DNA from 4 places in the Paenibacillus sp. FSL H7-0943 genome. Region 1 is predicted to be linked to each of the others. Evidence: riboswitches for the same ligand, from Rfam matches in the RefSeq annotation. Region 1 holds a riboswitch; each other region holds the start of a gene.

Evidence for each region. A riboswitch is a leader RNA that binds a small molecule or an ion and turns the genes downstream of it on or off. The one in region 1 is predicted to bind cyclic di-AMP.
Region 2: another riboswitch for cyclic di-AMP. It lies ahead of NSQ55_RS25725 (alpha/beta hydrolase); the one in region 1 lies ahead of NSQ55_RS00545 (C40 family peptidase).
Region 3: another riboswitch for cyclic di-AMP. It lies ahead of NSQ55_RS02730 (hypothetical protein); the one in region 1 lies ahead of NSQ55_RS00545 (C40 family peptidase).
Region 4: another riboswitch for cyclic di-AMP. It lies ahead of NSQ55_RS10920 (KamA family radical SAM protein); the one in region 1 lies ahead of NSQ55_RS00545 (C40 family peptidase).

What each region holds. Positions count from the first base shown of each region.
Region 1 is NZ_CP150148.1:109,176-117,236, reverse strand. It holds gene NSQ55_RS00555 (M1 family metallopeptidase) at 1-1,115, shown strand, start outside; gene NSQ55_RS00550 (hypothetical protein) at 1,127-1,957, shown strand; cyclic di-AMP (ydaO/yuaA leader) riboswitch at 2,176-2,314, shown strand; gene NSQ55_RS00545 (C40 family peptidase) at 2,372-2,800, shown strand; cyclic di-AMP (ydaO/yuaA leader) riboswitch at 3,162-3,304, shown strand; gene NSQ55_RS00540 (C40 family peptidase) at 3,349-3,801, shown strand; gene NSQ55_RS00535 (GNAT family N-acetyltransferase) at 3,991-4,476, shown strand; gene NSQ55_RS00530 (cytochrome c) at 4,604-4,960, shown strand; gene NSQ55_RS00525 (4a-hydroxytetrahydrobiopterin dehydratase) at 5,043-5,330, opposite strand; gene NSQ55_RS00520 (hypothetical protein) at 5,559-5,852, opposite strand; gene motA (flagellar motor stator protein MotA) at 6,059-6,859, shown strand; gene motB (flagellar motor protein MotB) at 6,843-7,658, shown strand; gene rluF (23S rRNA pseudouridine(2604) synthase RluF) at 7,772-8,061, opposite strand, start outside.
Region 2 is NZ_CP150148.1:5,890,266-5,898,326, forward strand. It holds gene NSQ55_RS25710 (cysteine desulfurase family protein) at 1-923, opposite strand, end outside; gene mnmH (tRNA 2-selenouridine(34) synthase MnmH) at 959-1,996, opposite strand; gene selD (selenide, water dikinase SelD) at 2,055-3,116, opposite strand; gene NSQ55_RS25725 (alpha/beta hydrolase) at 3,637-4,446, opposite strand; cyclic di-AMP (ydaO/yuaA leader) riboswitch at 4,552-4,738, opposite strand; gene NSQ55_RS25730 (hypothetical protein) at 5,173-5,346, opposite strand; gene NSQ55_RS25735 (Nif3-like dinuclear metal center hexameric protein) at 5,431-6,231, opposite strand; gene NSQ55_RS25740 (alpha-glucuronidase family glycosyl hydrolase) at 6,250-8,061, opposite strand, start outside.
Region 3 is NZ_CP150148.1:608,137-616,197, reverse strand. It holds gene NSQ55_RS02750 (histidine kinase) at 1-495, opposite strand, end outside; gene kdpC (potassium-transporting ATPase subunit KdpC) at 600-1,226, opposite strand; gene kdpB (potassium-transporting ATPase subunit KdpB) at 1,264-3,297, opposite strand; gene kdpA (potassium-transporting ATPase subunit KdpA) at 3,314-4,990, opposite strand; gene NSQ55_RS02730 (hypothetical protein) at 5,207-5,623, opposite strand; cyclic di-AMP (ydaO/yuaA leader) riboswitch at 5,875-6,064, opposite strand; cyclic di-AMP (ydaO/yuaA leader) riboswitch at 6,484-6,648, shown strand; gene NSQ55_RS02725 (hypothetical protein) at 6,717-7,271, shown strand; gene NSQ55_RS02720 (hypothetical protein) at 7,286-7,807, shown strand; gene NSQ55_RS02715 (hypothetical protein) at 7,848-8,061, shown strand, end outside.
Region 4 is NZ_CP150148.1:2,550,839-2,558,899, forward strand. It holds gene NSQ55_RS10895 (hypothetical protein) at 122-262, shown strand; gene NSQ55_RS10900 (hypothetical protein) at 397-795, shown strand; gene NSQ55_RS10905 (YdeI/OmpD-associated family protein) at 987-1,556, opposite strand; gene NSQ55_RS10910 (DinB family protein) at 1,613-2,128, opposite strand; gene NSQ55_RS10915 (YafY family protein) at 2,212-3,123, opposite strand; gene NSQ55_RS10920 (KamA family radical SAM protein) at 3,266-4,435, opposite strand; cyclic di-AMP (ydaO/yuaA leader) riboswitch at 4,576-4,717, opposite strand; gene NSQ55_RS10925 (AraC family transcriptional regulator) at 4,766-6,433, opposite strand; gene NSQ55_RS10930 (ABC transporter substrate-binding protein) at 6,573-7,598, opposite strand.

The DNA of each region.
Region 1 (8,061 bases):
ATGATGTCCACGACTTCGCTTGGGCTGCATCCCCTGATTTTACAGTAGCAGAGGAAGCTTTCTCTACGCCGGAAGTGCCTGGAGTACGAATTAAGGTGTATCTCGACCCACTGCACAAAGACTTACAAGAGCGTTACCTTCAAGCTGCCAAGGCTGCCCTGACCTACTTCAGCAAATGGTATGGCCCTTATCCCTACTCTACGCTGTCTATTATCGTCCCACCTAAGGAGGGAAACGGCGCTGGAGGAATGGAATATCCTACCCTTATTACAGCCTTTGGGGCCGCAGATTCTTCTCCAGATACCTCACTTGAAAGAACCGTCATTCATGAGATCGGCCATCAATACTTCTACGGTATGGTAGCCAGTAATGAATTCGAAGAGGCTTGGCTGGATGAAAGCTTTACTTCCTATGCCGAAGACAGACTTATGGAACAAGAATACGGTATCAAGTCTAATTTGCCTTTACAGGCCAGCCTGGTGACTATACCTGAGCCGTTAAATCTGGAAACGTGGAAATATGCAGGGGCGGATTCCTATAGCCGAAATGTTTATATCCGCGGCAAGCTTGTACTTAAAGATATCGAACGCCAGGTAGGTACCAAAGCAATGAACAACATCATGTCCTCCTACGCTCGTAAGTTCCGTTTCCAGCATCCCGCTACGTCAGATTTTCAGAAAGTCGTTGAGAAGGTAACCAAAAAATCATGGCAGGCATATTTCGATGATTACATTTATGGTGATGGTGCGCCTGACTTCTCAGTAGATACGATTACTTTTAAAAAAAATAACAGCGGCGATGCTCAAAGCTACGAATCATTAGTGAAGATTTCAAATAAAGGGAGCCATTACGTTGATGTTCCCGTGAAATTCACATTCGCCGACAGCTCTTCGGTGCAGCGGGTCTGGAACGGTGAAGGAGCAGAGACTACGTTTCAATTGTTAAGCGATAAGCCTCTTCTCTCTGCTGAGATTGACCCTGAGCATTCCATCTTATTGGAGAGCAAACATTTAAACAACTTTAGGCTGGCGGAAATAGAGCCCAAGACGCTCTCTCGCTGGACGTTAAGTGTAACTAAACTACTTGAAACCGTGCTCGGAACTCTTGTCTGGTGAGGTGAATGATTGTGAGAACATCGATAACCCGCGGCTGGCAAAGCATGAAGGAGCAATTTTATATTTTAATTCTGCTCTTCATCTACCGACTGCTCTGGGGCTACTTTATGTATGGTTTCATCCGATCTGCTATTATTCCAATTCTACTGCGCTATCCAGATAAAGACGCCGGCGGCAGCGGTATGGGCAGACTGTTGTATTATATCGAGGGACAGTTCAGCTTGAATACTGACCCTGCGATACGCACTTGGTTATGGATGCTTCTAGGACTTGTTGTCTTGCGACTTCTGCTTTCTCCTTTCATAAGGGCAGGATTGCTGCATGAGCTCCACCAGGAGCGAAGGGGCGAGCGCGGACTGTTCTTTTTCCCTGGCATGAAGATCTATGGACTACCTGTCTTAGTCTTTAGCCTAATCGAATGGGTTCTGACCCTGCTGCCGCTTTACTGGCTTGCTCCAAAAATGTACGGGCTGTTCTTATCCTCTTTGTTTAACTACACTTTGTTACTTCATTTAGTACCATACGTATTGGCATGGCTTATATATATTTTTATCGTGCGCCTGTTTCTTCTATATATGCAGTTTGGTTACACCGGCGGTACAGGAATGTTCTCCTCACTGTTCATCTGCTTGCGGTCACTGATTCCTGCTATAGGTGTTTCCATTGTACTTGGTGCGGGAGGCTTGCTCTTACTGCTAGTGTGCGGACTGACGGGTCTGTTCTGTCCCGGCCTGCCGGCACTTATAATACGGCAAATCTCACCACTACCTTCTACGCTCTTAAAAATGTGGGGAATCTCTGCACAATATCATCTATGGTGTAGCAAAGCATTTCCACAATAAATTAACCTTATTTGACATAATAAAAAGGTCCCAATTCCTGTATTCAGGAGCTGGGACTTTTTCTCATTACGGATAACTTAAGAGTATTTGCAAAATCATAAAAGCTCTGTTACAATAAGTCCTGTGCTATTAGTAACAATTTTGTAATCAATTGAAACGATTCCTACATAACTAAATGTATTTATCGTAAGTGTAACTGTCGAAACGTCATTCTCTTGGTGCTTAACACGCCTAATTCCTTTGCACCGGGAAGTGGGGGAACCATATTTTGGGTGAATTGATCTCGCTTTACAGGGATCATAGGGAATCTTCTACCGAACCCTTAAGCTAACCTCGCAGGCCTTGGAAGGAGTACATCTTTTGAAAAGACATAATTTAAGAAAAAAATGCGTCGCTGCGGCGCTAGGACTTGTAATGGCATTATCTATTGGTGGAGGAAGCGCCTTTGCCGACTCTAAGATGGACACTGTAATCTCAAAGACTATTGGAGTTGCCTATAAAACCGGAGGTACAAGCACTGCCGGATTTGATTGCTCTGGATTTACAAAATATGTATTCAAGAATGTGGGTCTTACTTTACCTCGTACATCAAAAGCTCAATATAGCGTTGGAACTGCTGTATCCAAAAGCAATCTGCGTTCTGGTGATCTAGTGTTCTTTAACACACTTGGCAATGGAGTATCCCATGTCGGCATTTATGTTGGAAACGGAAAATTCGCACAATCGTCCTCTTCGCGTGGAGTAACCATCACTTCACTCAGTCAGGCCTACTGGGCCAATCGTTATGTTGGCGCTAAAAGAGTAATGAGTACTTCAGCTTATCAAGCTGTAGCCTTCGATTGAAACCTTCCTCACAACTATAACCTCATAATTACAACTATATGAACCTGAATCTGATTATGCCCGTAATCAAATTCGGGTTTTTCTTTTTCCATAATATATTTTTACACTATTAGAGCCCGATTGAAACACGTTTATTTGATAAAAATTGCAATTATATTAAAAATTAGGTCATTATTAACGCTTACATATGCCTTTCTACCGTAAAAATGCCAATTTTTCTGCATTAATATGTTAAAAACGATTGCCAAGCGGCTTTCTGTTTGTTACAATTAGCGCAGTGAGATTTTAGTAACATTTTTGTAATCATTAAGTTGTTATTTACAAAGGTTTTGTCATGTATTGATTACAAGCTAATCCTAATCAACAGTATGAGCCGAGTTTCCTAACTATTAGGAAAACGGGGGAACCAACTTTGGGTGAATTGACCTCCATTATATAGAGGGGTCATAGGGGACCTTCAACCGAACCCTTAAGCTAACCTCGTAGGCATTTGGAAGGGGTATACACTTTTGAAGAAGAAGTTAGCAGCAGCAGTACTAAGCTTTTCCATCATCCTCACCATCGGAGCAGGAAGCGCTTTCGCAGATTCAAAAATGGATAAAGTGATTGACAAGGCCATCGGTACTAAATACGTATCCGGCGGTATATCCACTAACGGATTTGATTGCTCCGGATTTACAATGTATGTGTTTGATAAGATTGGCATTAACCTTCCACACCAATCAGGTTCCCAATATCAAATGGGCACAGCAATCTCCCGTGATGATATAAGAGCCGGAGATCTTGTATTCTTCAATACAAGTGGCAAAGGTGTCTCCCATGTCGGCATTTATGTCGGTGAAGGTAAGTTCGCACACGCTTCTACCTCACGCGGTGTTACGATTAGCTCTCTGAGTGATAGCTACTACGTGAAACGCTACGTTGGTGCTAAGCGCATTATGAGCACAGACGCTTACCAATCGGTTGCTGCTGAATCGGAAGACAATGATGATGTTCAATAAGTAACGTACATAGGCTCTTTTCCAAGGTAACTCTTGGAGGAGAGCTTGTTTTTTTGTCTTATTACTTATTTACCCCTCTCATAATTTGTAAAACATTCCTCTCATATAAAGTTTCTGAGTCGAACCTCCCCCATTTTGTATATAATTAGTAATATAGCAATGTCCTCGTGAAAGGAGATCGTTGACCTTATGATAAATCCCTCGGTAACTTTTCATGTTGTTCCTATGGAGGCAATTCACGGAGAAGCTATTTGTAAGTGGAGCTATACGCCCCCATATAATATTTATGGCTGGATGCCGTGGGAGCAGATGCAGGCTCTTGGCATCGAGTTTGGCGATCCGCAGCTCCGGGAGGAACAATATATCTCCATATTAAATGAACAAGAGATTTTGTGCGGATTCGCACAGTTGTTCCCGATGGAAGGAGTCGTTCGTTTAGGAGTTGGGATGCGCCCCGATCTATGCGGCCATGGTTTAGGCAAACTATTCGTAGATGCCATCGTCCAGACAGCCTTGAATCGTTATCCTGATCGTGAGATAGATCTAGAAGTCCTGACCTGGAACCAACGCGCCATTCGAACTTATCAAAAATGTGGATTTACGATTACAGATACGTATGAACGCCGCACACCTACAGGAGACAAACCTTTTTATTGCATGGTCTATGACAAATGATATTAAATACCATATATTTCATGAGAATGATTGTATTCTCGTTCATTTTTTTGTCACAAACCCTATGATAACGCTTCACCATAAGCTATAATGTAGGGAGCAGCTTACATAGAAGGGACGAATTGGGATGCAGAAATGGATCATGAGCGGTTTGTTTTTTGCCGCCTGTGCCTTTGCGGTAGTACTCATGTTTACACTTCCGGGTAAAGAAGAGGTAGCGGAAGAAAATAAGCCCACGATGCCGGTAGTTCAACTGGACGCAGCAAAGGCAGAAGCAACCGTGAAAGCCAGCTGTATCACCTGTCACGGCGATCAGCTTCAAGGTGGAGTTGGACCAAGTCTTCAGAATGAAGGTGGCCAGCATGACGCTGAGGAAATCTATAGCATCGTCACTAAAGGACGTGGCCAAATGCCTTCCTTTAAGGAGAAACTAGCGCCTGAAGAGATCGCCAACGTCGCACTCTGGCTCTCAGAGAAAAAGTAACCCACCCAAGCAACTAAAAACGCCCGTGTATGAGATAGGTGACTATCTCTGCACGGGCGTTTATTTTATGATTTCGGCTAAACTAGTGATTTTTTTCAAAGGCTTCATTAAATTGATGCGCCTCTCGAAGATCTAGAGCCGTAATCCCATCTTCTTCATTAGATTCAAGTCGCAGTGTAACTGTTTTATAATCAATCGTAATATGTGGATGATGATCGAAGGCTTCTGAAATCGTGGCTACTTCATCAACAAACGCAATGCCCTTCATATATTGGCTGAACATATATTTTCGTACCATAACGTTATCTTCCAGCTTCCAGCCCTCTAGCTTGGTGATCTCCTCACGCAGTTCCTCTTCCGTAAATAACAATTCGTTTCCTCCCTTACAAAAAATTGCAGTAAAGTGCGCAGTTCCCTTTACTTGTCTTAGGCTTTAAACAAAACATCCCTTAGCTTCTGAGGTCCAAGGGATGTGCCAGGATAATGGCGATATTTTCGATTTAATGTATTCACAAATCCCAGCGATTATAACTCGGCTTTATCAATTTTAACACGGGCTACTAACTACGGGCAAATTACGTCCAGACGTCTCCTCAACCTAAATCAAAACCACTGAAGCCAAATCCTCTTCGCCAACTAAAATATTAATGCGGTGCGTGTCCTTATCGTAAATAATTACGCCGCTCCCCACCTCAATCATAGGTTCATTACCCAGCGCAAAGAAAAGATCCTCAGCCAATGCTTCCCATACCTCCAGCTTTGATTCTTGGGGTAGTTCCTGCCACTCGTCCGGATCCATCTCAAAAAATAAATATCCATCGGAAATTCGTCCGACGGCTTCGGTCAAATCTGTTAGAATTTCACCGTAATCTCTACCATGCTTTACACCCACGTATATCACTCCGTTTTCTTCACAGATGAATAATTACTTACCTTATCCATTATAGCCGAAAAAATGACTTCACAAAAAACCGAATGATGTCGATAAATAAGAATATACGTTAATTCGGTTTCGCACAGAGTGCCCTGCCGCTGTTTCAAGGATGATATACGCGGCATTGTCGGAACACATCTTAAATCTCACGGACGAGGTGCAAAATGGAAATTTCAACAATAATTGGTTTAATTTTTGGTTTGGTTGCTGTAATCTGGGGCATGATCCTCAAGCACGCTCCACTTCATGCTTTGGCCACACCTGCTGCTTACGTTATTATCTTGGTGGGTACGGCAGCGTCTATTTTCATGGCCTTTCCTTTCAACGAGGTCAAAAAGATTCCAAGTCTGTTCAAAATGATTTTTATCAAAAAGAAATTAATCAGTAAACCCGAATTAATCACTATGTTCATGGAATGGGCTTCTATCACACGGCGTGAAGGTCTGTTGGCTCTAGAATCAAAGGTCGATGAAATAGAAGATAACTTCCTCAGGAATGGCATGCGGATGATCATTGATGGAAATGATCAGGATTTTGTCCGCGATGTCCTCATGGAGGATATCCACGCCACAGAGGATAGACATAAAGCAGGAGCGCTCATTTTCTCACAGGCAGGTATGTATGCTCCTACCCTTGGGGTGCTCGGGGCGGTTATCGGCCTCATCGCCGCTCTGGCTGATATGAGTGATATGAACAAATTGGCTGCGGCAATCGGGGCTGCCTTCATCGCCACTTTGCTTGGTATCTTTACAGGTTACGTATTATGGCATCCTATTGCTAATAAGCTGAAACGTCTCTCCAAACAAGAAATCGAAGTTCGAATGATGATGGTCGAAGGTCTTTTGTCCATACAGTCCGGTGTATCTACTATTGCCATCAATCAGAAGCTTGCTGTATTCCTAACACCTTCGCAACGCGTTAAGTTAAATGAGAAGGACGGTGGATCAGGTGAGCAAAAAGACTAGACACGAAGAGCATGAAGAACATGCCGATGAATCGTGGCTGTTACCTTATTCCGACCTCATGACTCTTCTGGTGGCTCTGTTCATCGTTATGTATTCTATGAGCGCAACGGATGCCAAGAAATTTGAAGAGATGAGTCAAGCCTTCAGTTCCGCACTTAATGGCGGTACAGGTATTCTTGAAGAGCGGGCAGCAATGCCTAGTAAAACTCAAGAAGATCTGGGGAAAAATGATAAGATGGGTAGCTCTACTTCCAAGAAAGCTGAAGAAGCAGAAATGGCAAAGCTACGACAAAAGGAACAAGAGGATTTAGAGAAGCTTAAGAAACAATTCGATCAATATATTAAGAGCAACGGTCTAACTGATCTGCTCAGTACGAAGCTTAATCAATCTCAGCTAATGATTACGATCAGTGATAACGCATTGTTCGCCTCTGGCCAAGCCATTGTTAAGGATGATTCGCGGCAATTAGCTAAATCCATCTCAACGATGCTGCAGCAATTCCCGGATTATGATGTAGTAGTGCAAGGGCACACCGACGATATTCCGATTTCCAATAGCAACTATTCATCCAACTGGGATCTGAGTGCGGATCGGGCACTTCAGTTCATGAAGATTTTGCTGCAGAACACGAATCTAAATCCGCGCAAATTTAGTGCGATTGGATACGGCGAGTATCATCCTATTTCGGATAATGACACAGCTACCGGCCGAAGCAAGAATCGCCGGGTAGAGGTTTCCATTATTCGCAAATATCAAGAATCCAAAGAGTTTACAGGGATTGTTCCCTCTGCTGAATAAGTGATTTCGTAAGGTAATAAAAAGAGCTGTCCAAAGGTCTTAGACCCCGGACAGCTCTTTTTTTGTTGCGAGTACTACATTCTATATGGACCTGTAACATTGTAATAACATTCCTACAGTAACTCGTAGTTCAGCGTAGCTCCAAGCTCTTTCTTCTCATCAGCAGACAGCTCCCGCCATTCTCCCGTTTGCAATGCCCCCAGGCGAATATTCATAATCCGAATGCGTTGCAGCTTTCGCACCTCATAGCCAAAAGCGCTGCACATACGACGAATCTGGCGATTTTTGCCCTCTGTCAAAATAATACGGAAGACACGCTCCGTAATACGCGTGACCTCACAGGGCAGCGTCTTCTCACCTAATATTTTCACGCCGCTGGACATGCCGGTAATAAATGATGGCG
Region 2 (8,061 bases), 1.1 Mb from region 1:
GAATCGATAATTTCATGACCCACTGCTCCAAGAAAACTAACGTTAAGGGTGTTAGGCAAGCGCTTGTGTTTATGACCATTCAAATGAATTTTTTCGCCAAAAGACTCCTGCAGTCTTCCATAGAAATACTCCGTAACTTGCTTAACTCTTTTTCTAGAATCAGAGTCAGCAGCAAGCTCGCAGGCTTTTCCTAAGCCAATAATGTAGGGTGTATTTTCTGTCCCCGCTCTTCGCCCCTGTTCATGGCCCGCACCGTGTATCAAAGGCTCAATGTGAATGCCGTCCCGAATGTACAATGCTCCAATGCCTTTGGGCGCATATAATTTATGGCCTGCAAGCGTTAGAAAATCCACCCCTAAATCCGCTACATCGAGGTCTACTTTTCCCGCAGATTGTGAAGCATCTGTATGAATAAGAATGCCCCGTTCGTGGCAGACCTCAGCTATTTCCTTGATCGGCTGGATCGTACCCGTTTCGTTATTAGAGTGCATGATGGAGACCAGAATGGTTTGGTCCGTGAGCTGCTTTTTCACATCGTCAACCTGCACCATTCCATACGAGTCAACAGGTACATAAGTCAGGTTGTATCCCATCTGCTCCAGGTACTGACAAGGTTTAATTACCGCTGGATGCTCAATAGCAGACAGGATAATGTGATTACCTTTATGGCGATACGTTTGGGCTACTCCTTTAATGACAGTATTATTAGACTCACTACCCCCACTGGTAAAAAGCACCTCACCCGGCGCACAATTCAGGAAATCAGCCACCTGTGTTCTTGCCTGCTCTATTCCGAGTTTAGCTTCCCGCCCCAAAGAATGACTGCTTGAAGGATTCCCAAAATGACCGTAAAGATAAGGGATCATAACCTCTGCTACTTCCTTATCTACTGGTGTTGTAGCGTTGTAATCTAAATAGATCATATTAAGTAAAGCCCCCTTTAACCATAACGCGAAACTTATACTTCCTGACGTTTTAAAAAAGAACGCACAGCAGTCTCAGCTTCATCCAGATTATTCACTTTAAAAGTAACTCTCTCAATGCCTTCATACTGAGTGGACGTATAATCGTATCTAGGATCATAGTAATATTCTAGCAGCAGCGCCACAGCTTCGCCGAACAAATCTGCCTGCAAGCATCGCTCGATTTCTGCCGCAATAGGGATATGAATTCGGGATTTAATACTCCGAAATGCAGAAATACATTGCTCCTTGTATTCTACTGGCCGATAATCCTCAAGGATTTGCTCCACTCTGGCATGCAAAGGCATCTCAATCCAGATCTGCGTTCCGCTCTCTTTTTGCTCGGCCATAAATGGGGGCATCACTACCTTACCAATCTTTTTGCTCTCCGCTTCAAATAGTACATAAGGAGAATCTCCGATCTTAATTAACTCCTCTAAAAGAAGACTATCGAACGTTTTTTGATTGTTCGCACGAAGGCCAATCTCACCAAAAATAGAACCGCGATGACCTGCCATCCCTTCCAAATCCAGAACAGGATACCCCTGTGTCTTCAGACGGTGTAACAGATTGGTTTTACCTGTGCCTGTATTTCCGTGAATCACATAAGACTTCGCCTTACATTCATAGGACTCCAATTCGTCGAGCACCCATTTACGATAAGCCTTATAGCCGCCTATCAGCCGATAAGCATGAATATCCATTAAAGAGAGTACGGTCGCAGTTGTACGGCTGCGCATACCTCCCCTCCAGCAGAATACTGCTTTGTCTCCTTGAATCGCTGCAAATTCTTTGACAAAAGAAGGCAGTTTTGCCGCAGCAATCTCCAAACCACGTTCTTTCGCGGCCTGCACACTTGTCTGTTTATACAACGTCCCTACTTCAGCCCGTTCCTGATCATCAAAAAAAGGAATATTCAAACTATCCGGCAGCGTTGCATCTTTATATTCAGAAGGAGATCTAACATCAATAATGGTGATCTGCTTCTTGTTTTTTAACACTCTAAGTTCTTCCAGTGTAATGTCCTGAAACAATATGCTCTCTCCTCTGGTGGCTAACCTTCATAATTTGCTCTAAGCTGATATACAACAGTTATTCCACAGCAGCTATAACCGTAATCTGACCCGGATGCTCTTCCGTTACCTCTCCGATCAATACCGCTTCTACCCCTGCATCTACTAACTCTTTTAGCAAATCTTCGCTTTGTTCAGGGGCCACAGAGATCAGCAGTCCGCCAGAAGTCACAGCGTCACATAGAATATAGCGGCTTAGTTGGTCCATCTCTTCCGGATAAAGAATGCTGCCTTCCAGATGGGCAAAGTTATTCTTAGTGCCTCCTGGAACAAATCCCTGTTCCGCAAGCTCTCTTACTCTTGGCAGCATCGGTACATCGCCTTGACGAATGATCAGGCCCGTGCCGCTCCCTTTAGCCATTTCCGAGGCATGTCCCAGTAGCCCAAATCCGGTAACATCTGTACAAGCATGTACATCATAAGGCTCCATGATTTCAGCCGCTTTTTTATTCAAAGTAGACATTACTGTCGTAAGGCGTGTGGTTTCTTCAGAAGATAGCTGATCCTTTTTAATGGAAGTTGTTAAGATCCCCACACCGATAGGCTTCGTTAGAATCAGCTTGTCTCCCACCTTGGCGCCCGCATTCGTTCTTACTTTGTCAGGATGCACAAGGCCCGTAACGGCCAATCCGAATTTGGGCTCTTTATCGTCGATGGAATGTCCGCCCACAAGAGTAGCTCCTGCTTCCTGTACTTTATCCGCTGCACCGCGCAAAATGTCACCGAGAATGCTTTTATCTAAAACAGAAATAGGGAAGGCCACAATATTAAGCACCGTAAGCGGCTTTCCACCCATCGCATAAATATCACTTAATGCATTGGCTGCTGCAATTTGACCAAATGAATAGGGATCATCCACGATCGGCGTGAAAAAATCAACAGTTTGCACTAACGCTAATTCATCACTTAAACGGTACACCCCTGCATCATCACTAGTGTCCAGACCTACAAGTAGATCCGGGTTAGGAACAGTTGGTGGCAGACTGCGAATAACCTGCATGAGATCAGCGGGACCGATTTTGCAGCCGCAGCCCCCTTTTGAAGATAATGAAGTCAGTTTTATAGTTTCAGCTTGAGACATCATGACTCAGCTCCTTTAGTATGAATTATCTTAATCTTACACGAGTAGATCGCATTGTACAAAATGCAAGAGTAGCAGATGTGCTGCTTGTTACGCCTTCCTCTATACACTTACCATCACTACTTAGGTCTACCGTTCTTTCCCACGTCGGGTGAGCTATATTTGATGCTGTGGTAGGGTGGGGACATTAAGTGGCGTTCTAGGTACAATATGCTTGTAAATGTTCAACATCCATCGGTTAGTAAAATAACCAAAGGCTGGCTCATTCGTAGATTTTACTACTGATAAGCCAGCCTTTAGTTGGATGTCCATTATATTAGGGAAATCCTCCCTAAAAACATCCTATTATTAGGGAATTTCTCCCTAATCCATGTTCTAGGAGCCATAATCTCCTTCACTTTAGGGAGAATTCCCCTAAAGTTCTTCCCAGAAAGACGACCCATAGCCAGCTCGTGCTCCCTGGCTATGGGTCGTCTTTTTTCTCACTTAAACGCTTCGCTTGTGAAGGTCTCCCAATAGATCAGCTAATCTGCTGAGTACCCTGCTGCTTCTCTAAGAAACGTTGAAGAATCGCATTGAATTGCTCCGGTTGGCACAGATTACTTGGATCTAATGCGTTCGGAATAATCGCCAACTGCGCATGTGGCAGCTGAGACACCATTTCCTTCATACAATTCACTCCAAATTCATTGAAGTCCCCTACAATACATAAAGCGGGACGTTTAAAAGCCTTTAAACATCTGGTGTAATCAACATGGCTCGTAGCCAGCCTTTGCCGATATAGCTCCCGGGGACGTTTGTCCAGCAGCCCTCTTCTAATCTCATTGTAGGCCAGACTCCAGCGCTCTCGGTACATCATCCGAATCGAAGGCAACACCAGCTCGCTTGGGAGATAATACATTAGTAAACTACAATATGCTGCCATAGTTTGTATTTTCCCTACTATTGTTGATCCGTGAGTCCTACAAAAGCTATCCGCGACCACAATGGCTTTTACACGCTCAGGATATTGTTTGGCAATATGCTGAACGACTAAGCCACCATAGGCGATTCCTACAAAAACTGCTTCACGGATACCTAGGTCATTCAACAGCATAATCAGATCCAGACATTGCGTCTCAATAATCTCATGTGGGGCCTCCAGCAGTTTACCAGACTTGCCATTCCCCCGTAAATCGCACAAAATCACTTTATATTTATCGGAAAAATACTCCAGCTGTGGTTTGAACATACTGTGTGTTAATCCATGTCCATGGATAAACACAACCGGAGTGCCAGTTCCATTGATTTCATAATAGAGCGAAGTTCCGTTCAGTTTAGCGATAGGCAAAGGTAACACCTCTTTCATAATAAATTCTACGACTATATCTGCTTAAAAACGCAGCAAAAAACCACAGAGGGATTCTCTGTGGCTATTCATCACTAAACACGCCATTCATCCTCTCTCCATACGCTTACGAGGTTAGCTGTCGGATTCGGGCAGTGAGAGTTGCCCTACCTGCAGGGATGCATATTATGCACCCGGAACAGGATTCACCCCATAACCAGTGCCGACTCTCACATCGGCTGCCAGTTGTTGGTTCCCCCGCTTTCCAGAAACGGAAATTAAGCGGATTGCTTATGTAATTGTAAATTTAAGATAATTCTCAGTTCTGAGATGAATCATACTCTTGTAAGGTTTTCTTGTAAAGGAGGGCTCTGGTCAAAATAATGTTGAAAGCAATGCTTTTCATTTCATATTAAGCATACTCTTCATTTTCTCTTTCTTTTGCTCTTGTTTACTCGTTTTCTTTAGAAAAACAGCTCTGAAGCAAGCGAAAAAGGGGGTGATTCACCAGTACTTTCCTATTTAATAAGAAACGACAATCTTCAATACCAATATTGGGCCAGTTTCTGTACCTTGGGGTGTTGGTCGTTTCTATGTCCCCGATCCGTTTGGCAAGCTTGTTAATATTATTTCACATGAACAGCACGAATGATTTCATAAAAAAGAAAAAAGCTAAGCAGAATCAGAGATATCCCCCTGTCCACTTAGCTTCCTTTTACAATACTATGGCTACAAAAGATCGGCGTTTTTCAATGCATGCTCCCAGCTTGGAAAAAAGAACAGCGCACTTCTCATAAGCTCTGGGTCGCTTTGCTTTACTTGTTTTTTACTGATCGAGCTTCCGTCGCTTTGCAGCTTTTTGATCCGACTTAATACTTCATCAGCCTCCAAAGGAATTTCCATTGAAACACTCCTTTCTCAGTGACCTGTTTCCCTTCATTTTCTCCATAATATGTTTATTTATTCCGTACTCTTAATTTCCCCAGATTAAACCATCTGATAGATGGGTTGTTCAGCAATGAACCGGGTAGGAAGCATGGGATATTTGTCTGCTAAGATTTCAGCTAAATATTTCATCCCCGGCGCTTCACTCTCCGCATGACCTAACATGATGAGCGCTTTAGATCTGCCTTGGTGCCCTGCATCCCGCACATATTCCGGAGTCTCCCACTCTGGTCCTTCTCCAGCAATAATTAAATCAAGATTGTGATCATTAAAAAGTGGAATAGCCATCGTCCCGCCCCCTCTGTAACCTACTAATATCCCTATGCGTTTGCAGGACAGAGACAGGTCACCAGCAGCGCGTACATAAGAGATCCCTAGCTTACTTTTAATATACTGAGCAGCTTCCAGTACAGTCATGGCAGGAATAGTGAGGATCGTAGCAGCCGCTTGCTGCTCTTCCACATAGTCTGACCAATCCAGCTCTCGCAGCAAACCCATCATAATCCCATCCGGCTCTTGCCGATGCCAATAATCATGATAACGAAAAATAGCTATTGGGGATCGTTCGATCAGACTTTTTTTCGCATGATAAACCGGATCACCTTCTAACCACTCGTTCGCCGCATGATGGCTATAAAATACACCTTCATGCGTGATCAGCAAATTGGCTCCTAACGCTATTGCTTGCTCCACAATATTTTGTGTGGCAGAAAAGGCCGTAATAATCCCTGTGACTTCAGTTTCCGGTTCCCCTGGGTTCAGAATATCCACAGTCCCTTCTACCTGTTCCACAGTTCCCATTAAATCTTTCAAAATCGCTCTAATCGTGAGGCTCACTATCATCATCCCTCGGTTCAAAATCTAATAAATCTTTCTGCCTTTAAGATCCTCAATTCCGCTCTTGCGGTAAAAATACGTATTGATCCGATCTCTCCATTCCTGCGCATGCTCTGCTTGCTCTTCAAGACGTTGCTTCACTTGCACATACAATCCACTATCCATGCTGCCTTCAAGTGATTCCCATGTTGCTAGAAGCTGTGCAGCCTGCTCTGCCCCCTCGAAATGAGTATCGTAGATATGTTGTATAACCGTTTGCCCCGATTGCAGAACATGCGTGTATGGAACATGATGGAAGAACAGCAGCAGCTCTTCTGGACAAGACGCTAGATTCTCATAATTTGATGCATTAAGACCCATATACTGTCCGCTATACCCCGTTCCCGATTTGACTGAACGATCCACACCAATGCCCTTATGATCCGCATAATGGTACGTTCCCCACTTGGCGTATTCATATCCATCCACATTCGGCCCATAATGATGATCCGGATTAACCATCCAGCCCACACCTAATGGAGCTGTGTAAGATTCGTAAATCCTCCATGAGTCCATTAACATCCCGCGAATAGCAGCCACTAGACCTTCATCAGTGCCAAAGGTAAGGCGAATCCATTCCTCAGCGATTTCCTTTGCCGTCAGCTCCGGATTCCAAATTAATCTCCCATATCCATACAGATTAGCTTGAGCTAACCCATGCCCCGTCCAGTTCATGTCATCCCCAACATTAGTTACAGCAGCCACACCATTATACTTATTTCCCCACACCGATCCGTCCACAATATGTTTCACAAGCGTAGTTTGCCCTTTGGCATAAGTATTGAAATCAAGGACTTCTTTCCACTGTGGAACAAGATAACAGAGATGCCGCTGCTGCCCCGTATATTCTTGAGCAATCTGAAACTCCATCAGATGATTGGTATGTTCCAGTGCGCCAAACAGCGGAGATACCGGTTCTCTGACTTGAAAATCCATCGGTCCATTCTTGATTTGCAGCACTACATTATCATTAAATCGGCCATCCAATGGTTTGAAATGATCATACGCTGCTCTGGCCCGATCGGTCTTACGGTCACGCCAATCCTGCTTGCAGTTATATACGAAACAACGCCAAATCACGATTCCGCCAAACGGCTCCAGTGCTTCTCCAAGCATATTAGCGCCATCGGCATGGTCACGCCCGTAAGTGAATGGCCCTGGTCGATTTTCTGAATCTGCTTTGACCACAAACCCGCCAAAATCAGGGATCACTCGATAAACCTCACCAGCCTTATCTTTCCACCATTGCCGCACCGCTGGGTCCAGTGGATCAGCTGTCTCCAATGCTCCGATCTGTATCGGACTGGCAAAGTTAGCACTGAGGAATAGCTTAATTCCGTATACGCGGAATATTCCTGCAATTAACGCGATATCAGGCAAATATTGCTCCGTTATAAATAGAGATTCAAGCTCATGAACATTCACATTGTTAATCGAAATCGCGTTGATCCCCACAGAGGACATCAATCTGGCATAATCACGCAGCCGCTTTGTATCGTTAAGAAATTGATTGGACTCGTAAAAAAAGGACCGTCCAGCATAGCCACGTTCAATACTGCCATCAAAATTATCCCAGTGATTAATCATTCGCAGGCCGTTCACCGGATTCATAGACAAATTCAGAGCGTCTATCTCGCTTTCTGTTCCTATCAGCCGTAACAGATGGAATACGCCATACAATATTCCAACAGGCGTTGAAGCACCGACAGCGATACATTGCTCAGTAGCATTTGTACGTATAAGGAAACCTTCAGGACCCAGTGAATCGGTTCGTTCTCCTGCGAATACTCTACTAAT
Region 3 (8,061 bases), 500 kb from region 1:
CAAGGAATATTCCACCTCAATCCCCGTCCACTTCCGCGCAAGATCTGCTGCGCCTTCCAGCTCGTATACGTTTACAGTTGTGATGACACTAATTCCACAGCCCAATAAATATTTGATATCCTCCAGCCTAGTCGATCTCTCCGCACCCTCGCGATTATGATGAGCCAATCCATCGGTCAGTACAACCTCTGGATTACGCGCCACAATGGCCTCCACGTCCAGATCCTTCTTCTCGATCTCCTTCTGAAACCAATGAATACTTGGAATCCGTTCCAAGTCACCCAGCTGATCCCTTGTTTCTGGACTTTGGTTGGTTGAAACCGCACAGATTACAACATCGATGCCCTGTGCTTTCAGCGCCTGACCCTCACGCAGCATCTGATAGGTCTTGCCTGATCCACTGACCGGACCTATATAGATCTTCAGACGTCCACGATGCAGCTCATAAATAGAGAGCAGCAGTTCCTCCGGCGTCTTCCTCCGATATGTTCCCATCAAGACCACTCCTTAATAACCCGTTCACCCATTCACTCTTCTATGCCAGAAAGCAAGATATCCCTGACCCAGTTTGAACAATCGGGCAGGGATATTAGCTATATTTATTTGTTCGTTAATTTCTGCAGCTCCATGTTCAGCTTCAGAACATTTACCCGCTTTTCACCAAACAGCCCTAGATCGCGACCTTCGGTCTGCTTATTCACTAGCTCTTCCAGCTGCGCGGCTGGAATCCCAGTCAAATTACTGATCCGGGGAATCTGCACAATTGCCGACGCAGGAGTGATATGCGGATCAAGACCTGAACCCGAGTTGGTTACTAAATCAACCGGCAGCTTGTTTACAGGCACATCCGGATTATCAAGCTGCCACTGTGTGATGGAATCCTTCGTCCGCTGCAGCATATCCGGGTTGGATGGGCCGTAGTTATTGGAGCCTGAGGCTTCCGCTTTATAATCAATGCTGGATACACGGCCATGGAATAATGCCGGGTCCGTAAAGCTTTGCCCGATGAGTTCTGAGCCCACAACTACTCCAGCGTCATTCTTCAGCTGACTGCCGTTCGCTTGCGATGGCATCAGAACTTGAGCAATCGCTGTAGTAGTCAGAGGATAAATCACTCCGCAAAGAACAATAAACACTAGACATAGCCGTAATATAATAAAGAAATTAGCCCCCTTCGATGATGACAACTGTTCTTCAGCGTCCGCATTCGATTTTCTGTTATTCACGATGCTCTCACCCTTTCAATGATTAGTCAATCCGTTGTTATATCCATACACTTACGAGCAAATCAATAAGCTTGATGCCCGCAAAAGGAACGACTACTCCACCTAAACCATAGATAAAAATATTACGTCCCAGCAGCTTCGTAGAACTCATCGCTTTATACGAGACACCTTTCATAGCCAATGGGATCAGCAGCGGAATAATAATCGCATTAAATATTAATGCAGATATAATTGCCGAGCTAGGTGAACCCAATCCCATGACATTCAGGGCTTCCATTTCGGGAATGGCGAGCATGAACATTGCCGGAATAATTGCGAAGTATTTAGCGATATCATTCGCAATACTGAACGTTGTCAACGCGCCCCGCGTCATCAGTAGCTGTTTACCAATAGCTACAACCTCAATGATCTTCGAGGGATCGGAGTCCAGATCAACCATGTTTGCTGCTTCCTTAGCGGCTGTAGTCCCACTGTTCATCGCTAAGCCCACATCAGCTTGGGCAAGGGCAGGTGCGTCATTCGTACCATCACCAGTCATTGCCACCAGCTTGCCTTCGTTCTGCTCACGGCGGATAACCGCTATTTTATCCTCAGGTGTACTCTCTGCAATAAAATCATCTACCCCTGCTTCACGGGCAATAGTAGCTGCGGTCAGCGGATTGTCCCCTGTACACATGATAGTCTTGATTCCCATTTTTCGCAGCTCATCAAACCGCTCTTTCATCCCTGGCTTAACCGTATCCTTTAAGTAAATAAGTCCATAAATCCGGTTGTCTACCGCAACAGCAAGCGGGGTCCCCCCCATCCGAGCGATAGCATCGGAATTACTGTCGAGGTTCGCGGGAATGACTCCGCCCTTCGACTGTACCCATTTCTTCACGGAATCGACTGCCCCTTTACGAACAGATCGTCCATCAAGTAGATCTATACCACTCATCCGGGTCTCAGCCTTAAACTCTACGAACTCTCCGCCTTCAGCAAGTTTGCTGTCATAGCTGCGCTCCAGCTTCTTAGCCAGCTCAATAACCGAACGTCCTTCCGGAGTCTCATCCTTTAGCGAACTAATAGCTGCCCAAGCCGTAAGCTCAGCTTCCGTTTCATCTCCAACAGGCACAAAATCACTCGCCATCCGGTTTCCGAAAGTAATCGTACCGGTCTTATCTAGAATCATTGTATTAATGTCACCGGCAGCTTCAACGGCCTTCCCTGACATAGCAAGGACATTAAACTGTGTGACGCGGTCCATCCCTGCTATCCCGATAGCGGAGAGCAGTCCCCCGATTGTGGTCGGGATCAGACAGACCAGCAAAGCGATCATAACAGGAATATCTAGATCAACGCCCAGATAAGTCGCAATAGGCCGCAAGGTCACTACTACAATCAGGAAAATCAACGTCAGACTGATCAAGAGTGTATTTAGTGCAATTTCATTGGGTGTCTTTTGACGTTTCGCCCCTTCAACGAGGGAGATCATCCGATCCAGGAATGACTCACCGGGATCACTGGTAATTTTGACTTTAATCTCATCACTGACTACCCGGGTGCCGCCTGTGACTGAGCCGAAATCTCCGCCAGCTTCCTTAATAACAGGTGCAGATTCACCTGTAATTGCCGATTCATCTACGGAGGCCAGCCCTTCAATTACTTCACCATCGCCAGGGATAAGTTCTCCCTGACTGACGATGACGATATCTCCTTTACGAAGCTCGGAAGAAGAAACGGTCTTCACAGACCCTCCAACGAGTTTGTTAGCTGTGATATCCTGTTTCGTTTTCTTGAGTGAATCCGCCTGGGCTTTCCCGCGGCCTTCAGCCAGCGCTTCAGCGAAGTTGGCAAACAGCACTGTGAATAGCAGAATGAACAACACTGTGATATTGAAGCCTACCGATTTCTCTGCATTAAAATATCCGGGGGCCAGTACCATAAGCAATACAATAATCGTACCGATTTCGACTACGAACATGACCGGATTTTTGATTAACGTCACCGGGTTAAGCTTAATAAAGCTATCCTTTACAGCGCTTAGGAGTATGGGTCCCGTCAGCAGCTTTTTTCTTTTTACAGTACTCATCTTGTTCTCCCTCTTCCTACCGTAAGGTCAAATATTCTGCAATCGGGCCGAGCACAATGACCGGCAGAAACGTCAGAGCCCCGATAATTACAACGGTACCAATCAGAATTCCGGTGAACAGACCATTGTCTGTGCGGAATGTGCCAATCGTCTCAGGAACTGGCTTCTTCTGGATCAGTGAGCCTGCAACTGCCAGCATCGCGATTATAGAGACATAACGGCCAAGCAGCATTACGATCCCGGTTGTAACATTCCAAAAGGTGGTGTTGTCCGCAAGCCCTTCAAATCCTGAACCATTGTTCGCGGCAGAAGAGACATATTCATATAACACTTGGCTAAGTCCATGGAATCCGGGATTCGTGATGGAACCGTTGCCCAAGTCCGTTAAGAACGCACCTGCTGTTGGTACAAGGATAATGAACGGATGCACAAGGATAGCAATCGCAATTAGCTTCATCTCCTTGGCTTCTATCTTTCGCCCGAGAAACTCTGGTGTTCTGCCAACCATTAGTCCACATAAGAAGACACCCATGATGGCATACATCAGCATATTGATTAGTCCGACACCTTTTCCCCCAAAGACGTTGTTGAGCATCATTAGGGCCAGAGGGGTAATGCCACCCAGCGGTGTCAGCGTATCATGCATATTGTTAACACTACCTGTCGTAGCTGCCGTTGTTACCGAAGTGAACAGCGAAGATTGCGGGATACCAAAACGTACCTCTTTACCTTCCATGCTGCCTTGCGAAGACTCGATCCCCAGCGCATTGATAGCTGGATTGCCTTTGGTTTCCGCATAATAATTCAATCCCAGCAGTAGTACGAACAAGGTCATCATTGCTGTGAAAATCACCCAGCCCTGACGTTTGTTCTTAGCGAACAATCCGTACATATATGGCAAAGAGGCTGGCAGCATCCACATAGAGAGAATCTCCAGAACGTTCGTAAGTGGATTAGGGTTCTCAAAAGGATGTGCTGAATTGGCTCCGAAGAAGCCGCCACCATTCGTACCTAAGTGTTTAATTGATTCCAAAGAAGCGACTGGACCGATAGCGATTTGTTGCGTCTGCCCTTCAAGTGTAGTGACCTCAAGCGATGGCTTGAGCGTTTGTGGCACATGCAATCCTACCAGCACCAATGAAACTAGCAGAGCTAATGGAATGAATACACGAATATGTGCTTTTACGAAGTCCTCGAAAAAGTTCCCGACTGATTTCTGTCCTGTAATCCCTCTGACAAAAGCAACCGCAACAGAAAATCCGCTCGCTGCAGACGTGAACATCATCATCGTGATGACTGCCATTTGTGAAAAATACGATAGTCCCGTCTCCCCGCTATAATGCTGCAGGTTCGTATTGGTCATAAAGCTGATCACCGTATTGAATGAAAGCGTCTGTTCCATATCGGCAATTCCATTCGGGTTCAGCGGCAATCCCCGCTGTAATCTCAGAAAAATATAACTGAAAGCAACCAGTACGATATTAGTTAAAACAAAGCTGAGTGCATACTTCTTCCAGGACATTCCGTCCCGTTTTTTCAGGCCGATCAGCTTATAAATACCTTTCTCTGTGCCTGCAAACCAGCGATCCGTACGATTCGGTTCGTTAGAAAATACATGATATAAATACGTTCCCATCGGCTTGACCAGCAAGATGAGAATTACAATTACGACGACTATTTGCAAAATGCCCATGAATGCCCCTCCTTAAAATTTCTCAGGATGAATCAACGCGTAAACCAGATATATAAACAACAGTAGGGTAACAGCGATTACTAGAATCACAGCTTATCCCTCCCCGTATCCTCAACTACACCTGCGCACCAGCGCATAAAGCCATAAAATAACCCGTAAATTACAGCTAACGAAGCCACCATATACAGATCCATCATATCTTCCGCACTCCTTCCATTATCCTTGATGAGGTGATCTATCGATTAGAAAATCAGCATCACCACTATGGGAATAGATTACATAGCTCGCACCAAGTCTTTTATAGACCAATCTAGGATTTATTGAACTTGTAATCACAAAAATCGGCTGTGTCGTCCAGGTACGGCACATCTGAATATAGCGGCAGCAAAGCGGAAAGCTGCTCTCAAACAGATATACCCTGCCTACCGGGAACGATGGGCGAAACCAAGTGCTCTGATGGCGGGTATCCACTAGAATAACCTGCTCAATCCCGAGCTCCTCAAGTAAAGCTTTCTCAGCCACATTGTTGGTTAATCCCGCCATCTTAATACCCCTGAACTTCAGAAGTTTAATGAAATGTTCTCCCGCCTTTGTAGGCGCACATACAAGCACATATTCATTCTGATCCGTCATCTTTTTTTCTCCTCCTGCTCATTTACAACAAGGAGGCAACGAAAATCTCCGAAAGGATGTTGACCTATCGTCATTTTCGGGCACAACCTAAAGCTCGGTTGTGTCACGTCATTAGACGCTGCCTTACAAATACCGCTAATGATGAATTTAGCGACCTCTTAGGGGAGGCCTCCATAAATGCTTTGCTTCTAAGAGCACAGCAAAAAGCCACAAAGGATCTCCTCTGTGGCTCGCTAGCGGTCACATTGCACTCATCCTCTCTCCATACGCTTACGAGGTTAGCTGTCGGATTCGGGCGGTGAGAGTCGCCCTACCTGTATAGATGCAAGCTCACTCACACCCTCTACAGGATTCACCCCATAATCGGCTTCCGACTCTCACATCGGCTGCCGATTGTTGGTTCCCCCGCTTTCCTTACCGGAAATTAAGCGGATCAAATATTCGATTGTCGTTGAAACAGGAGTAATCATACTCTTATGCACGAAGACTTGTAAAACCTGAATGATGCCAAAATAATGCAAATTAAAAACTATTTTCCCATTAGATAGCGCTTACTTGATATCTAATCTCTCTATATCTCTTGTTTACTCGAGTTTGGAGCGTTTAATCGCTATCTATAGTACATGTGATTTTATTCACCTTTTTAGAGCGAAAATACTGCAAATTCCCATTATAGGTAGAAACGCAAGAAGCTGAGGCTGAGCGAGAAAGAGGCGCGATAACACGCCATAAATACCTATTTACCTCGTTTTTCAGTCGTAGTCGGCAGGATATGGTTAAAATTGCTCTAAAAGAACATTTTCCGTTTTTTACAGAAAATCTTGAAAAGAGTATGATTCGGGTTGAATCTAATTCATGAAAAACAATCAACGCTGAGTTCCTGCATTCGCAGGGAACGGGGGAACCATCAGGCCATCTGGCCTACTTGGGGTGAATCCAAAGGAGACTGCATAAGTCTCAATAGGTAGGGCGACTCTCACCGTCCGAATCCGACAGCTAACCTCGTAAGCGTAAAGAGAGAGACCCTTGATCCGCCACGCTTTGGCCCAGGTATATCTGCCTGTAATCCAAAACCGCAGCAGAGGTCCTCCTCTTGCTGCGGTTTTTGCGTTACCTAAGCTTATTAGGTGATAGCACGCTGGATGGGGTGAATGTTTTGAAGCACTATTATTTAGGGATACATCAAGGGCTGCTTGAGCCGATAAGTCTAAATTACGTTTGTTTCGGGGCCTTGTGGTTCGAAGAACATAATCACAGGTACATTGTAGGCTATGCATTTGGCCAGAACCAGATCCAAGCCCTTCGCCAGTTCAGCACACCTTCTTCTTGTAAAGACTGTTTAGACTCTAAGATTGTATATGAGATATATAAAAAAATTCGAGAACAACAGCAGCAGCAGGATTGGTCATCACACCAAAAGCTCCCGTGGTTTACAGCCTTCAAGGAGCCTTGGAAAGATGTAAGCGCCGGTTGGTATGTCTTGAGATCCCGCAGCACCTTTCCCTTACATCTATCTGTTATACGAAAAGAGAAGTTCCGACTATGGCTAGAGCATACCGCAGTCTGTGAGAATAAAATGGAGATGCTCGCTTGTGTAGAAAAGGCTAGTGTCACTCATCATGTTGACTTAAAGCTTTTGGAAATCTAAGGAGGAACCCTACTATGGACCAGCGCAGACTATCCCGCATTGAAGTATTTGTATTGGATGAACCCGAGCCTATTCACTATGGAATGGAAGGGGCTGAAGGCTGCCGTTATGGTATTCTGAAGCTCACCTGTAAGGGAGGCTGCAGTTGGGGGGCTTGTCTGATCTCTGCCAACACCAAAAATTTCGATCTTATTAAATGGAGTTCTTTTTTACGGGCCATCTGTCATTGCCGTCTTGAAGAAGCGCTGGATAAGGTCCGCCGCGAAGGTTCAGATTGGGAGCAGGTTAAGCTTGAGCTAGTTCAGGGTGCTTTGCAGGATTTAAAGGCCAAGCTCCAGGGTAAATCCTTGGCAGGGCATATTCAGCAAGGGCGTCTGTACAGTGTTGCAGCAGGGGGGAGCAATTCCAGAAGTGAACGGCTCTACTACAAGCCTTCAAAAGCTTTATCCACTGCCTCCCAGCAGAAACACAGTTGCCCGGAACCAGACACCGCCGATCTCATCAATAAATCCATCTCTTACTTTTCTATATTATAGATTCAAGCAAATCTCTCAATCTGAAAGGATCGTGTTCACCATGCCTGACCCCTTACCTCCCGAGTCCACCTACAGTACTAAATTTGCAGAGTGTGTTCAAAAGTATACTAATGAAGTCTACGTACTTAGTTCCATGTTGTTAGAACAATCTAATGAGGCAGACAAGATTACTATCCGCACCTTCACAGAGCTTCATAAAATATATCGTCAGGATGAATTCGATCCTCAGTTATTCTCTATCCACGCTTACCGCA
Region 4 (8,061 bases), 2.4 Mb from region 1:
AAAAATCACCGTATAAGAGCCCCTTTCTAAGAAATAGCTGCGCTGGTGTCCGATGAGTTGCTGAAAAGGCGATAAATTAGTAAATAGCGTCATTGGAGTCCGAATGCCTCAGCAGGAGATCATGGTATCAGTAGCAATAGCAGTAGCAGTAGCAGTAACAGTAGCAATAGACCCAGCGAATGATCATACTTCGGCGGTATCGGACCCAGCAGACCTTATAAGCAGGAAAATCCGCCATTTGGAGTATTATCGGACCGCATAGCTCCTATTGGCGGAAAAATCACCGTATAAGAGCCCATTTCTAAGGAATAGCTGCACTGGGGTCCGATAAGTTGCTGAAAAGGCGACAAATTAGTAAATAGCGTCATTGGAGTCCGAAAGCCTCAGCAGGAGATCATGGTAGCAGTAGCAGTAGCAGTAGCAGTAGCAGTAGCAGTAGCAGTAGCAGTAGCAGTAGCAGTAGCAGTAGCAGTAGCAGTAGCAGTAGCAGTAGCAGTAGCAGTAGCAGTAGCAGTAGCAGTAGCAGTAGCAGTAGCAGTAGCAGTAGCAGTAGCAGTAGCAGTAGCAGTAGCAGTAGCAGTAGCAGTAGCAGTAGCAGTAGCAGTAGCAGTAGCAGTAGCAGTAGCAGTAGCAGTAGCAGTAGCAGTAACAGTAGCAGTAACAGTAGCAGTAACAGTAACAGTAGCAGTAACAGTAACAGTAGCAGTAACAGTAACAGTAACAGTAGCAGTAACAGTAGCAATAGACCCAGCGAATGATCATTCTTCGGCGTATCGGACCCAGCACACCTTATAAGCAGGAAAATCCGCCATTTGGAGTATTATCGGACCGCATAGCTCCTAATGGCGGAAAAATCACCGTATAAGAGCCTGTTTCTAAGAAATAGCTGCGCTGGAGTCCGATGAGTTGCTGAAAAGGCGATAAATTAGTAAATAGCGTCATTGGAGTCCGAAAGCCTCAGCAGGAGATCATGCATCTAGCGCAGCTTAATAATCTAGCAGACGTCCATTATCATGCCATTGCCCGTACATTTTATTTTCTTTAGTGTTTGCTATGAATTTGTCTAATTTACTCTTAAATAAATCTGGCTGATGTTTATTGCTTTGGATCGTGTCGATCCGAACTCTTTTATAAAGGGCTGGAAAGGCCGTGAAATTCTCATATACTTGCCTGTCCTCTTTTAGCCTTTGCTCTATAATCTTATCTACTATAAAAGAATCAGGGTTCATATCAGGAAGTACCCGTTTTCCTTCAGCACTCATTAACCCCAGCTTTTCGAGGCGGCGGACACGCTCTTTATTCAATTCAGTCCAAGAGCTTTTGTTGCTTCGGGGAGAGAGTCTTTGCGCCAGCTCCGTTTCCGAAATTTTCTTTTTCACTCCATCGATCCATCCAAAACACAAACATTCCTCAACTACGTCCAAATATAGCAACGTTTCTGGGTTTGGCGTCATACTAACGAATACCCAACAAGATTGTTCAGTCTTACAATTCTCCTGCAGCCAAACTCTTAAATCTTCTCTCGTTTTCACTGTAATTAGATTTTCAATCTCCATAATTAAAATACAATTTCCTTTCTAGGTATGGAGTGGAGCGTCTTGCCCATCCGAGATTAAATAGCTTCCGCAGGAACCTGATACCAAAAAAGAGCATAGTCATTCATGGTGGAAGCATGGCCTAACTGCCGTAACATAGTAGATACATTGCCTCTATGATAAGTCCCGTGATTGGCGACTTGCAACACAATTTCTGATTGGCGTGTTTGGCGGATTCCGGCGAATGGATTGTCAAGCAGAATGGTTTGCTCCAAATCGGATTGGTTGTGTAACCATGCTTTGTATTGTTCTGATAGCTGGGCAAAGATATTTACGTATTCATCCACAGAATCTAGAATGCTCAAATTTAGCGGGATACTTTGTTGAAAAGCCTCTGGCATGGCAGTGCCTGTTAATACAAGATACCACATCGTATCAACCGCATAGATATGGCTAAGGGCATGAGCGATGGTGGGAAATGAGCTGTTCACTTCTTGACTTAGCACAGAAGGCGGGAGTTCCTTGATTCTCCCCAGGATAGTTTGGTTTGCCCATGTGTGGTATTTAAACATTTCTACTGGATAATTTGTCATTCGTACATTCTCCTTTTGAATGGTCATGGATTTGTTTTTTGTTACTGTAGTTAATATAAAAGAAGAAGTATGACATCAGACTGTCATACTTCTTCATAAAGTTTGAGTGTGTTTTGAAGCTGCTCTTTTAAAATACCTCGCAATGCAGGGGGTTCGAGGACTTCGGCGCCGCTGCCAAAACTCAGCAGAATGGACCAAAGCCAACGTGCTTCCAATGGCTTATACACAGGAATTCGCATCGTCATGCTTTTATCGGAATGAAATTCCTTGTCGACTTGATGAAACTGATCCAAAGCTTCTGCCAAAGCCTCAGGGCCTACCCGGATCACTATTTCCTCCACCTGATCTGCCCTGTTTGAACAGCCGGCCTCTTTGGGTACCTCATGTTGCGAATGAAAGGTATCCTGCGTCAGGAACAAATTCAGCATCCGGGAAAGTCGGAACTCCCGATAGTCCTGCCGAGCCCGGCAATAACCATAGATGTACCAGTTGCTATATTTAAAATGAAGCTTTACTGGTTCCATTTCACGGGTTGTACGTTCATTTTTTACACTGATGTAATCAAAACGGACAACATTTCGTTCCGCAATAGCCGCACGTAAAAGAGGAAGTGCGTCAGGATCCGTACGCCGGGTTTCAAGATCCACCGCGAGACTAGAGGTCTGTGGCTCCGTTCCAATCGTTTGCAGCCGTTCAATGGTTCCTTGCGTATGCTCATCTTCAAACACGGAAGAAAGACTGTTAAGTACAGTAATCAGAGAAGTGACATCATACGAACGGAGCAGGCTTTTATCCATTTTATATCCGTCCATGATGCCATATCCACCTTTAGTACCCTGATACGATACGACCGGGATGCCAGCGGCACAAATCACATCGATATCCCTATAGATTGTTCGCTGGGAAACCTGAAACTCTTCAGCCAGCTTGGAGGCAGATAAAACTTCGTGGTTCAATAGTTTATAGATCATAGAAATCAATCGTTCCAATTTCATGTGTGCATTCCCACCCATTAGTCCATTTCGTGTTACAGCGTGATTATATCATAGATTTTTTCGGGCTAATTTTGGGCGGGAGGAGTTTTGTTGTTGGTGATGAAGAAATATCCTATGACAGAGTCTGACAGAGCTGATTAATCTATTTACAGATTAAATCCGCAGGCTCGCCTGATAAATCATTAACAGAAATAATAGCATCGTTTTTTTTCACAGGTGGGGTCCAATATTGCTCATTCCCAGGCAGGTCATCGAACCATTCGGCGTCCTTTGGACAATCTAGAATCATAAATTTTCCGTATTCCTGATCTCTGGATTGATGGTATTTGAGATAGGCTTTCCCGTTATCAATGGCGAGAATTTCTATTTTTCCTGAGGTGTGGCTCATGGATAAGCGTACTCTTTTGCCAAGTCCTGAGGTTCTGGCTTTGGCTTCTTCTACAATTTGATAGACTTGCTCGAGCGGTAATACGAAATCTCGGTTTCCGGCTACGGGCCGGTTCACAAAGAAGTAGTAGGGTGTAACGCCAGCCCATGAAAGCCGGTCCAGTAGTTCCCCTAAAATAACGGGATCATCGTTGATGCCTTTGAGGATGGGGGTCTGATTTACGACAATTGCCCCTGCGTTGTGGAGAGCTTTAAATGCTTTTTTGGCTTCAGGTGTGATTTCACGAGGATGATTGATGTGCGCCATAACATAGATTCGTTTGTCTTCGGTAGAGTAAGTACGAATCAGCTCCAGCAGCTCTTCGTCTTCAGAGATCCGCATCGGATTAAATACGGGAATTTTGGAACCTAGTCTAATGATCTTAACATGCTCAATGCTTCTTAGATTTTCAATAATGGATCTTAGCTTCGGTGTGGAGAGAATTAAACTGTCCCCGCCCGTAAGAAGTACGTTGTTAATCTCCGGATTCTTTGCGATATACTCCAAGCCCGGAGAGACATCAGCCATCGCCTCTTTCACGTCATTTCGGAACAGACGCTTACGGAAACAGTAGCGGCAATAAGCCCCGCAGACCTCGGATACAATCAGCAGTGCAGTTGTTCTATACTTGTGCTGACAACCAGGTACCACATAATTCGTGTCCTCATCGGAGGCGTCCCAGCGCCCATATTCCAGCAGTTCACCTTCGTTAGGAATAACCAGCTTACGGATGGGATCATTTGGATCATCCCAGTTAATTAAAGACAGATAGTAGTCATTTACACGAAAAACAAATTTGTCCGTAATTTCTTTCAGATTCTCTTTTTCCAGCTCAGACAACATAGCTATTTTGTTAATATCCGTGAAGTACTTTACCTTTTGCACGTACATCTCTCCTTTGTCTCGTAGTGTGAGAAATGAGGGAGCCTTAGTGTCAAAGGCCAATCTACTGCCAGCAGGGTCCAAAAAAAGCACAAAAAGAGACCCTTAGCAAGGGTCTCTGGTTATGTAAATAACATGAAAAGCAGACCCATCCACTGCTGACGAGGTTAGCTGACGGACTCGGGTAAGATGGTACCCTACATTCTAATGCTCAATGATTCGCCCCAATTAACTGGTTCCCCCGCTTTTCAACTGTAAAAGTTGGAAATTAAGCGTAGATAAAGTATACCCTATGAAGTTTTGAAAAGTCAAAAGAGAATCCTAGATTCACCTTTAATTGCTAGCGCTACTTCCGCCGAGTAGTTTTGGCAACAGCGTTAGCAGCTTCTCCCGGGTTAACGCATCACTAGAGTTCCATTTGCTTCCGTCGAGCAGATAAACATGTTCCTGACGTACTGCCGGGAGACTGTTCCAAAGTGAACTGTCTAGTAATCGTTCCATCGCAGCTCGCGAGTCTTTGCGTTCCGGAATGAGCATGAAGATATGATCTCCGGCGTAGGCAGGCAGTCGCGTTGGATCAACTTCGGCGAACCCTAACTCTTCGTCCAATATGGCCTGGATCTCTTCGGTCGGTTGTAAACCACATGGGGCATAAAGCGCAGTGGAGAATCCGGACATTCCCATAGCATATAGATGATCTCCATGATCATAGACCAAAGCAGAGGCGGTTTCTCCAACTTGAAGGGTTGTCGTGTAAAGCTGCTGCCACATGGCAGCGTTTTTGATTGTGAATGACTCCAGCCATGCTTCGGCTTCGCGCTGTTTACCTAGCCAACTGCCTAATGTCCGCATTCGGTTGTCGAGAGGCGCAAAGGAATCAAAGGTGAGTGTCGGAGCGATACCAGAAACTGCTCTGTAGGCTCTTTCATCACTATTTGCCAAAATGATCAAATCTGGGTTTAGGGAAGCGGTCAACTGCGGGTCCAGTGGAAACCCGACGTTGGCGAGCTTCTTAAGCCGATGTTTATAGACGCTGTTCCGGGCGAACGCTTCATCTCCACCGATAGGCTTTACGCCTAACGCGAGAAGGTCGCCAAGTGTTTCGCCATGATAGACAATACGTTTCGCTCGCTCTGGAATCTCCACCTCATGACCCGTCCAATCCTTGACGGTAAGCTTACGACTTTGCTGATGTGCATATTGTCCGGGTGTAACTCCGGTTTTTTGCCGAAAGCGGCGGCTGAAATAGTATTCGTCCGAGAAGCCGACCAGTCTGGCGATTTCCCGCAGTGGTTCAGTCGATTCCTGCAGGAATCGTTTGGAATGATTAATGCGCAGATCCGTCAGGTATTCAAGCGGCTTTTTACCCGTAAGCTGCTGAAAGATCGGTGTATATTGCCAGATTGATATTCCCGCCAGTTCAGCTAACTGCTTCACGGTGATACTCTCTGTATAATGCTCCTGAATGAATGTTATGGTCTTTTCTACGGATTCCGTAGGACTTGGCAGGTGTTTGGAAGGGTAATTATGCTCAAAAAGTAGCAGCAGCAATTCTTGGAATTTTAATTGTCGCTTGAATTGTTGTACATCATCGGTGTTATTCCTGTTCATGAGCAGGTCTTCGACTAGTCGGATTACCTTGGTGAACGGGTGCACAATTAACTCCCGTCTGCCGGAAAGCAGCTCTCCAGAATATCGTTTAGGATGCTCGGTTGTATAAATTGCTGTAAAGGTGATGAGGTAATAATACAACGTCAGCTCCTGGTTGTCCGTACTATAGGAGATTCCAGGAGATAGTAGATAACATTTATCCGTACTTAGTATCACGCTTTGATCATCGAGGTTCAATTGTCCGTTCCCTCCAGTAAATATGAGAAGGGTATAGTCCTGGGTTGTACGCGTTATAGAGCTTGAATCGGCAGCTTGAATCATCAGTTCGGCCTCGTTTAGCTGAAATAGCAGAGAGTGGAGTGGGGGGCAGGACGATGATGTATGCAGCATGGGTTCAGCCTCCGTTCATTTGGTGAGAATGATTATCAATGAATTCATTGTATATAAAAAAAAGAAGCATATCAACAGCTGTTGACATGCTTCTTGCAGTTTTTTATCAGCCTTGTGTTAAACTCTTCATCACAGAAGGTTATTTCATATTCAATAGCTGTGGAATTTCGCCAAGCAGCCATTCTCTTGTTGTCGCATCACTTGAAGTCTTCATGATGTCTTGTGTATAGACATATCCGTTCTTGACGGCAGGAAGGCTCTTCCAGATAGGGCTCTTTAATAGATTCTCTGTGGATTGTTTTGCTTCTTCTGCCACTGGAGTCAAGAGGAATATCCGGTCTCCGGCATATTCTTTCAGGACTTCCATGGATACTTCCTGGAACCCTTTACCTTCATCAAGGATCTTCTGAATAGCTGGAGTTGCCTTGAAGCCATTCTCCCCATAGAGTACCTGTGAAAGTCCGGTTGCTGCCATTATAAACAGTCTGTCTCCTGGATAATAAGTGAAGACCGCAGCCGATTCGCCCTCTTTCATGCCTGCGGATTTCAATTGCTTCCACATGTTCTCTTCAGCGGTTTTATACTGCGCAAGCCATGCTTCTGCTTCAGTCGTTTTCCCAACAATTCCACCAATGTCCAGCATACGTTCCTGGAGTGGGGCAAAGGTATCAAATATTATAGTGGGTGCAATTTTGGAGAGCTGTTCGAAATCAGCTTCATCTGTGCCCGCATAGATGATCAGGTCAGGCTGAAGCTCCAATGTTTTTTCCAGATTGATAGGGAAGCCTACATCCTCCACACCTTGTAATTGATCTTCAAAAACCTGGCCTTCGCCCATAGAAAGAGGATAACCTACCGCCTGCACACCAAGTGCGAGCAAATCGCCATAAGTTTCTCCAGAATAGATAATTCGCTGCGGATTCACCGGAATCTCTACAGTATGCCCTATGTAATCTGTATAGGAACGAGTAGTCGCTGCTGCTTCATCTGTACTGCTATCTGAGGGTTCTGCTGAAGGTACTGCGGTTGCAGCGGAAGAGTTCCCGGTTGCGTTTGCCGTACTATTGGCAGAGGATTGTTCCTTTGAGTTTCCGCACGCCAGTAGCAATGTACTCAGCAAAAATAGTACACATACCACAGCGAAGGACTGTCGTACCTTGTTCATATCTTATTGCCTCCCTATTATATGTAACGACCACCAATAATGATAATCATTCTCGATTAAAAACTATCATAAATTAAAGCCTCTTTTTACTCAATGGACAAAAAATAACCCCGTAATTTGATTTGTACAATCAAGTAAAAAGGATGTGTTTAAAATTATTTTGAATTATTTTTAGCTGCTTGGAAAAATACTCTAAATAACAGCAATCGAGAGAAAGAGAGGGAGCTTGTCTTCATAATAAACTTGGCAAAGGAATCCCTTGAAGCACATAGGATTGTGGTGTTTTTTTGAATCTGATTACTGTTATGTATTAAGAAGTTCAGGTGATGAAAAAATCCAGGTTTGTCCACATTGATTGTAATCGTTATCATTACGTGGCATGTTATCTACCGTGCTTGACGTCAGTAGAAGGGCTTTGTTATGGTTTTTATAGTCAAACGCAAGCCGAAATAGCTTTTTGTAG